2 regions of the Rugamonas sp. FW305-51 genome follow, and region 2 is predicted to be linked to the other one. Evidence: riboswitches for the same ligand, from Rfam matches in the RefSeq annotation. Region 2 holds a riboswitch; the other holds the start of a gene.

Region 1 (7,106 bases), on a different contig from region 2:
GGGCGCGAACGGCGCCACCGCGGCGGCCAGGCGCAGCAGCGGCGGCTGGCCCGCCAGCGGCGCCGGCAGCGCCGGGCCCACGTCGTACAACGCCTTCATCAGGGCCGCGTAGTCAAGCCCGACGAAATAGCAGTGCGACAGGAACAGCTGGTTGACGGCCGCCACCCGCAGCGGTGCCGGCACGGCCAGGTCGGCGTACACGCCGTCGGCACGCTGCATCAATCCGGCGGGCAGCGCAGCGGCCGGCGCGGCCGCTGGCGTCACTGCCTGGGAAACTTCTGGAACCACGGTATTCCTCCAGCCTGACGGCCCGCGACGGGCGGGCGCACCACGGCGCAGTGCAATTGGGGATGGACGCAAGGGCGCGCACGCCATTGCGTTTAATAAATTAATATTACACCCGAGTCAAGGAATTTTCGAGAAATTTGCGGAACGCAAGATGAAAACCGCCACCACCTTTAGGCCAGATCAATCATCGGCGTGGCGGATGGGCATAAATGTCCTGCCCCACTTCGTTGATCTGGCGCCGCAGGTCGCGCCGCTCGTCGGGCGTCAGGCGGCCGGCGCGGCGCTCCGCGTTGTGGCCGCTCTCCTGCATGGCGCGGCGCTGCTCCTCGGCGCGCGCGTCGAACGAACGGGGATCGAACTGGCGGGGATCGGCCTGGCGGGGATCGGCCTGGCGCTGTTCCGCCTGGCGCTGCTGGAAGCGCTCGGCGCGCAAGCTCTCGCGCATGGGCTGGACGGCACGGGCCTCGTCATGGCGGCCCCCTTCGCCGGGGCCGGCCATGGCGGCCGAGGCGCCCAGCAGGCCACAGCACATGGCCAGCGTGCTCACGGAGGATCGAACGCAAAAACTTGCGCTTGCTGCCGCGTGGAGTGTTTTGTGATCGATGGTCATACTGTTCCTCATCCCTGATACTGGCCCTGGCGGACACGTGGTACGCATCCATGACCGCAGTGTATGATGCTTTATCAGACGCGGTAAGACCAAATGGGTAAAGTTTGTAACAGTTTGTAATGCCCTGCTGCAAACATTTTCGCCCGTCAAATATGACGTTACCATAGCAACATAAATATGACAAATCTGGCAGGATCATGACTACGAACGCAACAGAATCGAGCAACACCCCGGCCAACCAACATGGCCACCAAGCCAAGATTATGGTAGTGGACGACGACGTCCGCCTGCGCGACCTGCTGCGCCGCTACCTGACGGAACAGGGCTTCAACGTCTTCACGGCCGAAAACGCGACGGCCATGAACAAGCTGTGGCTGCGCGAGCGCTACGACTTGCTGGTGCTGGACCTGATGCTGCCGGGCGAGGACGGGCTGTCGATCTGCCGCCGCCTGCGCGGCGCCGGCGACCAGACCCCGATCATCATGCTGACGGCCAAGGGCGAGGACGTGGACCGCATCGTGGGCCTGGAAATGGGCGCCGACGACTACCTGCCCAAGCCGTTCAACCCGCGCGAGCTGGTGGCCCGCATCGGCGCCGTGCTGCGCCGCAAGGGCCCGGACGAGATTCCGGGCGCGCCGTCGGAAACCCCGCAGACCTTCGAGTTCGGCCAGTTCGTGCTCGACCTGGGCACCCGCACGCTCAAGAAGAATGGCGAGACGGTGCCGCTGACGACGGGCGAATTCTCCGTGCTCAAGGTGTTCGCGCGCCATGCGCGCCAGCCCCTGTCGCGCGAAAAGCTGATGGAACTGGCGCGCGGGCGCGAATACGAAGTGTTCGACCGCAGCCTGGACGTGCAGATCTCGCGCCTGCGCAAGCTGATCGAACCCGATCCGTCGAGCCCGCTGTACATCCAGACCGTGTGGGGCCTGGGCTATGTGTTCATCCCGGAGGGGCAGCCCCGCTAACTGGGGCAGCCGCGCATGAAGCTTTCCGCACCGCTCCCTCCGCTCCGATACTTGTTCAATTTCAGCTGGCTCAAAAGCGGCCTGTTCTGGCGCACCTTCGTGCTGCTGGGCGCGTTGACGACGATGAGCATGACGGCCTGGGTCGGCATGATCAGCATCGTCCAGCACGAGCCGCAGGTGCAGCAGATCTCGGCCCAGGTGATCTCGGTGGTCACCATCACCCACGCCGCCCTGACCCACTCGGCGCCCGAACTGCGGCGCGAGCTGCTGTTCGACCTGGTATCGAACGAGGGCATCCGCGTGTTCCCGCTGGAGGACGACGACAAGGTGGCGCCGCCGCCCGACAACGCGCTCATGCCCGACATCGCCGCGCTGGTGCGGGCCAAGCTGGGCGCCGACACCCGCTTCTCGTCCGAGGTGAACGGCGTGGCCGGCTTCTGGGTCAGCTTCAAGATCGACGACGACCAGTACTGGCTCATGCTCGAGCGTAACCGCATCCGCGGCCTGACGGGCATCCAGTGGCTGGGCTGGGCCAGCGTGGTGTCCATGCTCTCCCTCCTGGGCGCGGCCCTGATCTCCAGCCTCATCAACCGGCCGCTGGCGCGCCTGACGGCCGCCACCCGCGCTTTTGCCCAGGGCAAGCGCCCGGCGCGGCTGCCGGAACGGGGACCGAAGGAAATCCGCGATGCCAACCGCAGCTTCAACCAGATGGTGGACGAACTGCAGCAGGTCGAATCGGACCGCGCCGTGATCCTGGCCGGCATCTCGCACGACCTGCGCACGCCGCTGGCGCGCATGCAACTGGAAGTGGAAATGGCCAACCTGTCGGCCGAGGCGCGCGACGGCATCCAGTCCGACATCGGCCAGATGGACGCCATCATCGGCCAGTTCCTCGACTACGCCAAGCCGACGGAGGCGTCGAGCTTCATCAACGTCGACATCAGCGCCCTGCTGCAGGACATCGTGCGCGAGGCCGAACGGCTGCCCGACGTGCGCATGCAGGCCGAGATCGCCGAGCGGGCCCACGTGATGGGCAACGCCACCGACCTGCGGCGCGTGATCAACAACCTGATCGAGAACGCGCGCCGCTACGGCAAGACGGCCGGCACCGACCTGGCCGAGATCGACGTGCGCTGCACCATCAAGGGCATGCACCTGGCCAAGCGCATCGTGATCGAAGTGCAGGACCACGGCAGCGGCGTGCCGGACGACCAGATCGAAAACCTGCTCAAGCCCTTCACCCGGCTCGACGCGGCGCGCGGCCAGGCCAACGGCGCCGGCCTGGGGCTGGCCATCGTGGAGCGGGTGCTGCAGCGCCACGGCGCCGAACTGCAGGTGCGCAACCGCGACGGCGGCGGCCTGCAGTTCCAGATCACCATGCGCGCCCTGGGCTGAGCCTGGGCGCTAGCTTACCAGCGCGCTGGCCTTGAGCTGGGCCAGGATGGCGTCCGTGAAATCGTGCGCGATACCGCTGTCCGAACCGAAGCGCGAGGCCGACACCACCACCGTGCGCAGCCAGGCCGGCTCGGCGCCGCGCGCCGCCAGCCTGGCCGTCACCGTCAGCACGACCGAACCGTCGGTGTCGACCGCGATGCTCTCGACCACCAGCATCAGCGCGTGGTCCGGGTGGCCGTCCTGGTTGGCATAGGGCGCCAGGCTGGCCTTCAGCTGCAGCGGCAGTTCGCGCGCCAGCATCGCTTCCAGCGCCACGCTGCGCGCATAGGCGACGCGGCGCTCGTCGTCGCTGGTCTTGGGCTGGCTGAAGGCGCCGCGCTCATGCTTGCTGACCAGCATCTGCGGATGGCGATGGGAGACGGCGATGGCCAGCGTGCCCTTGCCGATCGGTGTGAGCTCGCCCGGGTCCGCCGAGCGCACGATGGCCGCCCCGCCACAGGCCGACAAACACAACAGAACGGATAATGCGGATGCGCGATACAGCCTCGATGGATGGAACATGTTCGGATTGAATGACTCGATAAGTGGCAAGGCCGCCCCCATGCGAGGCGGACGGAAACTATTATTTCATGCGAAAAATATATATTTGCATAAAAATATTATCAAATCAACACAATGCTTGGAGGCCACACTCCAACGCCACAGCGGGACGGGACGCGCGGCGCGGACGGTGCCAACGCGGACGGTGACCGCGCTGCTGGCGCCGCCGGCGCTGGCGTTGCCGATGCTGGCGTTGCTGTACTGCGGCGCCGGCATGGCCGGCGCCGGCGCCCTGGCCAGCCCCGTTTCCCGTCCCGCCACGGCGGCCGAGCTGCGCTCCTTCGACCAGTTCCTGCGGCAGTACGATCCGGCGCCGGGCGCCGGCAAGGCCCAGCTGACAGTGGAACGGCCAGCCGGCAAAGGGCCGTGGCAATTGAGCGCCACCATGGAAACGCCGGCCCGCCTGGCCATGCCGGGCGTGTGCCGGCTCGAACGCAGCGTGTTCCGCCATGTGCCGCGGGCGCCGGACGGCCAGCCGTGGCGCAGCGACGGCATGGCCCAGGCCTATGTATGGCTGGCCGTGGGCGGCCCCTGCGTGGCGCCGGCCCGCCCCGTACGGCTGCTGCAAGCGTTGCCGCCGCAACTGGTGCTGCAACTGCTGAAGGAAAACGCCGCCCTGCTGAACCGGGCCCGCCTGCTCTTTGCCGGCAATACCCAGTGCGCGCGGCTGCGCGCCCTGCCCTTCGCGCTCGAAGCCTTGGGCGCGGGCGCGCGGGCAGCGGGCGCCCCCACCATCTACACGCTGCTGTTTCGCGGCGAGCGGGGCGAACTGGCCCAGGTCGACGCCCGCTACAGCCGGGCCGAGCTGACGGCATGGAATGTCAGTTGCCCGGCACCATAGCGGCCGGGCCCGAGTATTGCGCCGCTAGCCGCGCACGGAGGCCGGCTCCAGCAGGCGCGACAGCAACAGCTCGGCCGAACCGTAGCCGTACAGCGAATCGGCCTCCATGCCCTGGGTGTCGTAAGGCACCGATTCCTCGCGTTCGGAGCGGCTCGGGTCTTGGTCGTTATAGGTCACGCGCCAGGCGCGGCGCAGCGCGTCGGCGCGGCGCAGGTAGGCCGGCATGGGCCACAGGGCCGGATTCCAGTTGACCGTTTCGCCCAGCACGGGCCAGCGCCCGCTGGCCAGCGCCATGTCGCCCACGCGCAGCACGCGCAAGGCGTCTTCGGCCCGCAGCCGGGCCAGCGATTCCAGCGGCGGCAGCTGCGCATGGCGCGGCCCGAACAGGTAGGCCAGCATGACGCGGCTCGACGGCGCCAACCGTGCCACCAGTCCGCAGCCGTAGCCGCCCTCCAGCAGCGGCACCGCGAACCAGCTTCCTTCGTGATATGGCTGCTTCATACATCCATCCTCTTGGTTCAGCACTGCGCCGCCGCCCGGCTCATAAGCCATATCGGCAAGGCGGCGCAAAACTGCAGTGTAGCGATGGCGCGACGGTGGCGGCGCACGCCTCCGGGCGGGCCAACATGGGTCTATGTTACACTCCTGCCTCGCTAGGGGTCCTGGAACGCTGTTCCGGGTGAGAGATACCCTCCGTACCTGATCTGGATAATGCCAGCGCAGGAAAGCGCAAAGAGGTTCCCTCCTTTGACAGCTCCCGCGCTGGTTCCAGCCTGACAAGCAACGAACAACGAGCGCCGCGGCTTAGCCGCGCACCAGAGAGCACACCATGTCCACACCTCATTTCGCCCTGTCCGCCCTGTCCGTGGCGGTCCTGCAAGCCCTGTCCGGCAACGCCTGGGCCGATGCCGACGTCCCCGCCGGGCAAGCCGTCCCCGAAATCATCGTCAGCGGCGCCCGCGTCGCGCCCGGCCACGCCTCCGTGGCCGGCTTCAGCGACATGCCGCTGATGCAGACGCCGGCCTCGGTCACCGTGCTGACCTCGCAGCAAATGTATGACCGCGACATCCGCAGCACGACAGACGCGGCCCGCTACGACGCCGGCCTGAGCGACGCCTATAACGCGGTCGGCTACTCGGAGCAGTTCTCCATCCGCGGCTTCAAGCTCGACAACGCCACCAGCTACCGCAAGGATGGCATGGCCATCTCCGGCGACACCCAGATCCCGCTCGAGAACAAGGAGCGGCTGGAAGTGCTCAAGGGCCTGTCGGGCCTGCAGGGCGGCGCCTCGGCGCCGGGCGGCATGATCAACTACGTCGTCAAGCGCCCCACCAGCGCCGCGCTGCGTTCGTTCCTGCTGGAAGAGCGCGAGCGCGGCACCGTGTACGGCGCCGTGGACCTGGGCGGGCGCTTCGAGGACAGCCGCTTCGGCTACCGCTTCAACGCCGCCGCCGAGCGCCTGCGCTCCTACATCAAGGGCGCCGACGGCAACCGCAAGTTCATCTCCGGCGCCTTCGACTGGCAGATCTCGCCCCAGGCCCTGCTGCAGCTCGATGCCGACTACCAGACCAAGTCGCAAGTGTCGGCGCCCGGCTTCCAGCTGCTCGACAACGTGGCGCTGCCCAACATCGCGGCCGACAACATGCTCAACAACCAGCCGTGGAGCCGTCCCGTCGAGACCACCAGCAGCAACCTGGGACTCAGCTTCCAGTACCAGCTGTCGCCGCAATGGCACGCCACCGTGCGCGCCAACCAGCACCAGTTCAAGCGTGACGACTACACGGCCTTCCCGTACGGCTGCACGGCCCAGTCGCTGTATCCCGGCTTCTGCGGCAACGGCGACTACGACGTGTACGACTACATCAGCCTGGGCGAGAAGAAGTCGCCCCTGAACGTGCAAGCGCTGCTGCAGGGCAGCCTGGCCACGGGCGCCGTGCGCCACGCGCTGACGGTGGGCGGCACTTACTTCCGCAACAGCGAAAAATGGGGCGACTATGTGTACGACTTCGCCGGCGTGAGCAACATCTACCATCCGGTGGTGGTGCCGCCCGTCGAGCGCAGCAGCGGCCCCGTATCCGAACGCCGCCGCAGCAGCGAACGCGCCGTGCTGGCCCAGGACATCGCCAGCCTGACCGATACCCTGGCCCTGCACGCAGGCGCCCGCTACGCGCAGCTCAAGCGCGATGAAGTGGTCGACGCCACCCTGCCGGCCGTCCACACCGACCACGGATTCTGGCTGCCCAACGTGGCGCTGGTCTACAGCCCCGCCGCCACCGTGTCGCTGTACGGCTCCTATGCCCAGGGCCTGCAATACGGCAGCGTGGCCCCGATCGGCACCAGCAACGCCCAGCAGGCACTCGACGCCGGCAAGTCCAAACAGCTGGAAGCGGGCGTGAAGGCCGCCCTG
Region 2 (7,106 bases):
CCACCGTAATGATTTCCGCCCCGGCCGCGTCGGTCGCTTCGCGGGTCTGGGCCAGGTCCTTGTATTTACCGCTGCCCACCAGCAGGCGCGATTGGTAGGTCTTGCCTGCGATGGTCAGCAGGTCTTGGCTTTGCTCTTGCATGTCCGTTTTCCTTAGTCCGTGGTTAGCCGCCGCCGATGGCGCGCACGATGTCCACCTTGTCCTGCGCCTGCAGCCGGCGCTCGCGCCACTGCTGGCGCGGCACCACCGTGCGGTTGACGGCCAGCGCCAGCGCCTGGCCCGTCAACGACAGGGCGTCGATCAAGTCGTTCACCGTCTGGCCGGCCGGCACGCTGTGCGGCGCGCCGTTCAGTTCAATTGCGATCATGGCCGCCTCACAGCTTGCGATAGAGCTCGGCGCCGTTCTTGATGAACTCAATCGCCTTGACCTGCATGCCCTGTTCCAGCACGGCGCTGTCGTCGAGGCCGCCGTTGGCCGCCGCGTACTCGCGCACTTCCTGCGTGATCTTCATCGAGCAGAAGTGCGGGCCGCACATGGAGCAGAAGTGCGCCACCTTGGCCGAATCCTTGGGCAGGGTCTCGTCGTGGAATTCGCGCGCCTTGTCCGGGTCCAGGCCCAGGTTGAACTGGTCGTCCCAGCGGAACTCGAAACGGGCCTTGGACAGCGCGTTGTCGCGGATCTGGGCGCCCGGATGGCCCTTGGCCAGGTCGGCCGCGTGGGCGGCGATCTTGTAGGTGATGATGCCGTCCTTGACGTCGTTCTTGTCCGGCAGGCCCAGGTGCTCCTTGGGCGTGACGTAGCACAGCATGGCCGTGCCGTACCAGCCGATCTGCGCCGCGCCGATGCCGGAGGTGATGTGGTCGTAGCCGGGCGCGATGTCGGTGGTCAGAGGTCCCAGCGTGTAGAACGGCGCTTCGTGGCACTGTTCCAGCTGCAGGTCCATGTTTTCCTTGATCAGCTGCATGGGCACGTGGCCGGGGCCTTCGATCATCACCTGCACGTCGTGCTTCCAGGCGATCTGGGTCAGTTCGCCCAGCGTCTTCAGCTCGCCCAGCTGGGCTTCGTCGTTGGCGTCGTAGATCGAGCCGGGACGCAGGCCGTCACCGAGCGAGAACGAGACGTCGTAGGCCTTCATGATTTCGCAGATCTCTTCGAAGTGCGTGTACAGGAACGATTCCTTGTGGTGCGCCAGGCACCACTTGGCCATGATGGAACCGCCGCGCGAGACGATGCCCGTAAGGCGCTTGGCCGTCATCGGCACGTAGCGCAGCAGCACGCCGGCGTGGATGGTGAAGTAGTCCACACCCTGCTCGGCCTGTTCGATCAGGGTGTCGCGGAAGATTTCCCAGGTCAGGTCCTCGGCCTTGCCGTTGACCTTTTCCAGCGCCTGGTAGATCGGCACGGTGCCGATGGGGACCGGGCTGTTACGGATGATCCACTCGCGCGTCTCGTGGATATGCTTGCCGGTCGACAGGTCCATCACGTTGTCGCCGCCCCAGCGGATGGCCCAGGTCATCTTCTCCACTTCCTCGCCGATGGACGAGGTGACGGCCGAATTGCCGATGTTGGCGTTGATCTTGACGAGGAAATTACGGCCGATGATCATCGGCTCGATTTCCGGGTGGTTGATGTTGGCGGGGATGATGGCGCGGCCGCGGGCGATCTCGTCGCGCACGAATTCGGGCGTGATCTCGTCCGGGATGCTGGCGCCGTAGGACTGGCCAGGATGCTGGCGGCCCATCAGGTCGGCCAGGCGCTGGCCCATGGGACCGGAGTTCTTGAGGTTCTCCAGGTATTCCTTGCGGCGCAGGTTTTCGCGGATGGCGACGAATTCCATTTCCGGTGTGATGATGCCCTGGCGCGCGTAGTGCATCTGGGTCACGTTCTTGCCGGCCTTGGCGCGGCGCGGCAGGCGGTGCAGGTTGAAGCGCAGTTCGGCCAGGGCCGGATCGGCCAGGCGCGCCTGGCCATATTCGGAGGTGGGGCCGGCCAGCTCCTCGGTATCGGCACGCTCCAGTATCCACGGCAGGCGCGGGGTGGCGGCCAGGCCGGAACGGATGTCGATCACGGCGTCCGGATCGGTGTAGGGGCCGGAGGTGTCGTAGACATAGACGGGCGGGTTGGCTTCGAAACCGAACGAGGCCGGCGTGTCGGCCTGGGTGATTTCGCGCATCGGCACGCGGATGTCGGGGCGGCTGCCCTGGACATAGACCTTGCGCGAGTTGGGCAGCGGCGCAATGGCAGCCTGGTCCACCGTGGCGGTGGCGGAGAGGAATTTCGGATTGGCGTTCAATTTGGCTCCTTCGTTAGCTACAGGAGCCAGCAAAGGAGGTGGGACGGCGCGTGGTGGTCGGATCGTGACCGGCGTTGTCCTTGGCTTCCCTTCGCTGGCATTATCCAGATCAGGTTCGGAGGGTATTTCTCACCCGCGCATCGCAGTGCGACTTGCAGGACCCCTAGCGTGTGCCACCTTGCGGCAGCGGATGGAATTATACATGCGCCATGGCGCCGCGCGCCGCATGGCGTAAAAAAGACGGCCATATGCGCTATGCGCGACGGCCGCCTTGACAAATGCCGGCCTGTGGACGGCCGTCCGGAAGGATGGAAATACAACGGCCTGGCGCCCGGCGGCGGGCTCGGCATGGCTGGCCGGCAATGCCGCCAGCACCCGGCGGCTGGCCCGCCGGGGCCGTGCCGCTCAGGGGTGCATCAGATCGCGGGTATTTTCCGTGATCAGGTTGCCTTTCCGGAAATTGTAGTAAATGTCCGTGCATTCGCCCGGCAACGGCCGCGCGGCGTTATCGCCACACCAGCGGATTTCCGCCACCCAGTTGGCACCGAACTTGAGCTCGGCAACGCGCGGGTTGGGGATGCCGTGCAAGGTGCGGTTGGTGGCCCAGTAGACCGGCGTCTTGCCGGCCGGGTCGGGACCGTCGCGGAACGAAATCAAGCCTTGGTAGAGCGAATTGGCTTCGCCGGCGTGGGCCAGCGGCCAGGCGCCGGCTGCCAGGATCAAAGCCAGAACAACTTGCGGTTTCATGACGATCTCCTTGTGAGCTGTGAGGAAGTGCCCTTTGATCCGGCACGATTTATTGTTGTACATAAACACCAAATACCGTAAGGAAACTTACAGACGGTTGCATATTGTGTTGCTTCCGCACACCAGCGGCTGGCCGCCGCCGGTGGCGGGCGCCGCCAGTTTATTGCGGCCGGTAGGTCACCGTCAGCGTGTAGCTGGCCGCGCTGTAGCCGTTCAACAACAGGTACACGTCGCCATTGGCGCTCAGCGACACGGTGCAGCGCTCCGCGCTGGTGGGGCCGTCGGACTTGCAGTCGTAGCTGCTGGTGGTGGCCGCCGCCCCCTTGCGCACATACAGGTCGGTGTCGCCGCTGCCGCTCAGCGTGGCGGCGAAGCTGCCGCCGGCGGCCACCTTGTAGGGACCGTAGCTGACCTTCTGGCCCTTGGCCAGCGTGCCGCTGGCCGTTTCCGTGCGGTCGGCCGGCGGCGGCACGCCCGGCCCTTCGCTGCCCAGTTCCACGGCATAGGCCATGGCCATGCGGGCGAACTTGAGCGCGTTGTCGGCCTGGCTGCCGGAATTGGCGTAGGTGTCGTTGGCCGTGTGGATGTAGGGGTTGTCCTCGTCGAGCGTGGTTTCGAACGGCATCGAGGTCCAGTAGCCCTGCGCCGTCCACGAGGCATGGTCGGAACAGGCGTAGCCGCACTGGTCAAAGCCGACCTTGAGGGTGGGCAGGTAGGCGCCGATCAGGCGCTGCACGAAGTCGTTCTGGCTGCTGTCCGTGTAATCCGTGTAGAGATAGATGTCGTAAGCCGAACCGTGATAGTTGGTCATGTCGAGCTGCATCACGCCCACCACGTTGACGCCGTCGCGCTGGAAGCTCTGGGCGATGTCCTGCGAACCGCGCAGGCCCACCTCCTCGGCCGCGTAGCCGATCAGCTTGATGGTGCGGCGCGGATGGTAGCCGCTGGCCACGATCACCCGCAGCAGCTCCGTCAGGCTGGCCACGCCGGACGCATCGTCGTCGGCGCCGGGCGCGCGCGTAGTCTCGCCCGTACCGGCCTGGTTGATGGAATCGAGGTGGCCTCCCAGCACCACCACCTGGCTGCCGTTGTCGGTGCCAGTGATGGTGACGATCACGGACTTCTGCGGGAAGGCGCCATGGGTGAACTGGCTGACGGCGATGTCGGCGCGGCCGGCGGCCAGCGCGCTCCAGCGCTGCAGCAGCCAGTTCGAGGCATTCACGCCATTGTTGGTCGTGTAGTAGCGGTTGGCGTAGGCCGACATGTCGACGATGGTCTGGCCGATATTGCTGGCTTGCATCTGGGACAGCATGGGGCCGGCCACGGCCTGTTGCGCGATGGCGTACGAGGGCCGGGTGGGCGCCGCCAGCGCCGTGCGCGCGGCCGGGCGCAGCGCCGTCAAGCCGGCCGCCTCGCTCGGATGGGCCATGAAGCCGCCGCAACGGTGCAAGCGCCCATGCACGGCGGCCGACAGGGCCAGCAGCTGCGGCTCGTCCACCTCGACCAGGTGCAGGCGTTCGCGGCCGGCCAGCCGCAGCGGGGCGCTACGGGTGGCGCTGCTCTCGCGCGCGATCGCTTGCGGGGCGGCCCGCTGCAACTCGGCATAGGCGGCGTCGCCCAGGGTGATCCACACGGGCTGGGCCTGGACGGCGCCGGCGGCGCACGCGGCGGCCAGCAGGACTACGATGAGGCGGGTTGGCTTGGTCATCTTCGTTCCTTGTTGAGTGAATGAGGGAACGGACAACGTTATTCTTTCAACCATACCAGGTCAAAAAAATCACAGAAATCGTCAAACCGGGGCCGCATGTCCAGTCTGGGACAAACGGAGCTGGCGAGACGAGACGATCAATTGCGGGCAGCGGAGTGCCGGTTGCGTCTTATCGGAAAAGCATGCCATGATCGCGCTTCACCCCGTCATCCCATCCGCCATGCGCCGCTTTCAGTTGCTGCCCGCCCCGCCGCTGTTGCCCTACATCGACCGCCTGTGGGGCTGGGAAGGCGACGGGCCCATCGCCCTGCCCACCCTGCTGCCCGGCACCGGGGCCGAACTGTATTTCCACTACCGGGCGCCGTTCCGCTACAGCGCTGGCGCGCACGGCTTGCAAGCTTGCGCGCCGGCCCATTTGCTGTGCCTGCGCAACGGACCGCTGGCGCTGGCGGCGGCAGCGCAGGTGGGCTTCATCGCCGTGCGTTTCCGGGCTGGCATGCTGGCGCGCTTCACGGCTGTACCGGCAGCCCAGCTGCAGGACCGGCCGCTGGACATCGCCGACATATGGGGCGTGCCGGGCCAGGCCTGCGCCAGCCGTGTGGCAACGGCTGACAGCCAGGCCGGGCGGCTGGCGCTGATCCAGGACTTCCTGCTGCGCCAGATGCGGCCATCCGGCGCCGATGCGCTGGTGGAATATGCGGTGTCCACGTTGTACCGGACCCGTCGCGAGCTGACTATCGAACAGCTGGCAAGCCGGTTGCAGCTGGGCCGGCGCCAGCTGGAGCGCCGCTTCCAGGCCGCCACCGGCCAGACCCCGGCCGGGCTGCGCCGGCTGTGCCGTTTCCAGCACACGGTGCGGGCGTTGCTGCTGACGCCGGACGCGCCCGACCTGGACACGGCGCTGCGCCACGGCTATTACGACCAGGCCCATTTCATCCACGAGTTCCGTCGCCTGGCGCAGGCCTCGCCCCAGCGCTACCTGCACCAGGCGCGCGGCATGACGCATTTTTACAATCCGTCGCGCACCCAGGCCGGCATCATGCAAGCTCCCTGAACCTGAAAATGGAGCCCACATGTTGTTAATTGCCAACTTGCATTCCCATCCACATACGGCCGATGAAGTGGCCGCCACGCTGTGCGCGCTGGCCACCGAGACCCGCAAGGAACCGGGCTGCCTGTCCTACACCGTACACCGCCGCCAGGGCCAGCCCGAAGCGTTCGTCGTCTGCGAGCTGTACCGCGACCAGGCCGCCTGCAATCAGCATTTGGCCTCGGACCCCGTGCGCCTGGCGCTGGCCCGTTTCGACACCCTGCTGGCCGCTCCGCCCACGCTCCAGATGTGCGACACTATCTCCATGCCGAGTCCGCTCTAAACGGAAACGCCGGCGGTACCCTGGCTGCTGGGAAAAGTAAGAGTTGTAACAAAACCTCACTATGTGCGGACGCTAACATATTAGTTTCCACATGGAATACATAATGTCTGTGCAGCGAACTCATCACTGCCGTAGACCACCACCAGAAAAAGAGGCCCATCATGAAACAGCCAGGCTATCGCCCCCTTCGCACTGCCAGCGCGGCCCTTGCCGCCCTCGCCGCCCTCACCCTTGCCGCCTGCGGCGGTGGCGGCAGCTCCACGCCGCCCACCAGCAACTTGGGCACGCTGAGCGTGTCGCTGACCGATGCGCCCTCCTGCGGCTTTGACGCCGTCAACGTCACCGTCAGCAAAGTGCGCGTGAACCAGAGCGCAGCGGCCAGCGACACGGATGCCGGCTGGACCGACATTACCCTCAGCCCGGCCCGCAAGATCAACCTGCTGAACCTGACCAACGGCGCGCTCGACGCCCTGGGCCAGACGCCGCTGAGCGCCGGCCACTACTCGCAGCTGCGCCTGGTGCTGGACCCGAACACGGGTAACGGCCTGGCCAACTCCGTCGTGCCTACCGGCAGCACCACCGAAGTGTCGCTGGACACGCCGAGCGCAGTGCAAAGCGGCATCAAGCTGGTCAATGAATTCGACGTGGCCGCCGGCCAGAAAGTGGACCTGGTGCTGGACTTCGACGCCTGCAAGTCTGTCGTCACCAAGGGTAACGGCAAGTACGCGCTGAAGCCGGTGGTCAAGGTCATCCCGACCGCCCTGAACGGCATCGGCGGCTTCGTCGCCCCGGCCCTGCTGACCAGCCACGTGATGGTGTCGGCCCAGCAGAACGGCGCCATCGTCAGCTCCACCACGCCTAACGCCACCACCGGCGAATTCTCGCTGACCCGCCTGCCGCTCGGTAACTACGACGTCGTCGTGACGGCAGATGCGCACGCCGCCGCCATCGTCGGCGCCGTGCCGGTGACCAGCACCAGCGTC

Evidence for each region. Region 2 has a riboswitch for thiamine pyrophosphate ahead of thiC (phosphomethylpyrimidine synthase ThiC). Riboswitches for the same ligand answer to the same signal wherever they lie in the genome.
Region 1: linked by a shared signal. The riboswitch ahead of AC3WOS_RS06560 (TonB-dependent siderophore receptor) and the one ahead of thiC (phosphomethylpyrimidine synthase ThiC) in region 2 are both predicted to bind thiamine pyrophosphate.

Annotation. Positions count from the first base shown of each region.
Region 1 covers NZ_JBYSZG010000006.1:83,285-90,390, forward strand. The annotation lists gene AC3WOS_RS06525 (flagellar assembly protein A) at 1-288, opposite strand, end outside; gene AC3WOS_RS06530 (hypothetical protein) at 473-835, opposite strand; gene ompR (osmolarity response regulator transcription factor OmpR) at 1,096-1,863, shown strand; gene AC3WOS_RS06540 (sensor histidine kinase) at 1,879-3,258, shown strand; gene AC3WOS_RS06545 (hypothetical protein) at 3,268-3,738, opposite strand; gene AC3WOS_RS06550 (hypothetical protein) at 3,989-4,699, shown strand; gene AC3WOS_RS06555 (Imm26 family immunity protein) at 4,724-5,200, opposite strand; TPP riboswitch at 5,345-5,442, shown strand; gene AC3WOS_RS06560 (TonB-dependent siderophore receptor) at 5,529-7,106, shown strand, end outside.
Region 2 covers NZ_JBYSZG010000005.1:82,325-89,430, forward strand. The annotation lists gene AC3WOS_RS05490 (thiazole synthase) at 1-142, opposite strand, end outside; gene thiS (sulfur carrier protein ThiS) at 165-368, opposite strand; gene thiC (phosphomethylpyrimidine synthase ThiC) at 376-2,295, opposite strand; TPP riboswitch at 2,365-2,470, opposite strand; gene AC3WOS_RS05505 (hypothetical protein) at 2,701-3,105, opposite strand; gene AC3WOS_RS05510 (M20/M25/M40 family metallo-hydrolase) at 3,203-4,750, opposite strand; gene AC3WOS_RS05515 (helix-turn-helix transcriptional regulator) at 4,938-5,804, shown strand; gene AC3WOS_RS05520 (putative quinol monooxygenase) at 5,824-6,123, shown strand; gene AC3WOS_RS05525 (DUF4382 domain-containing protein) at 6,285-7,106, shown strand, end outside.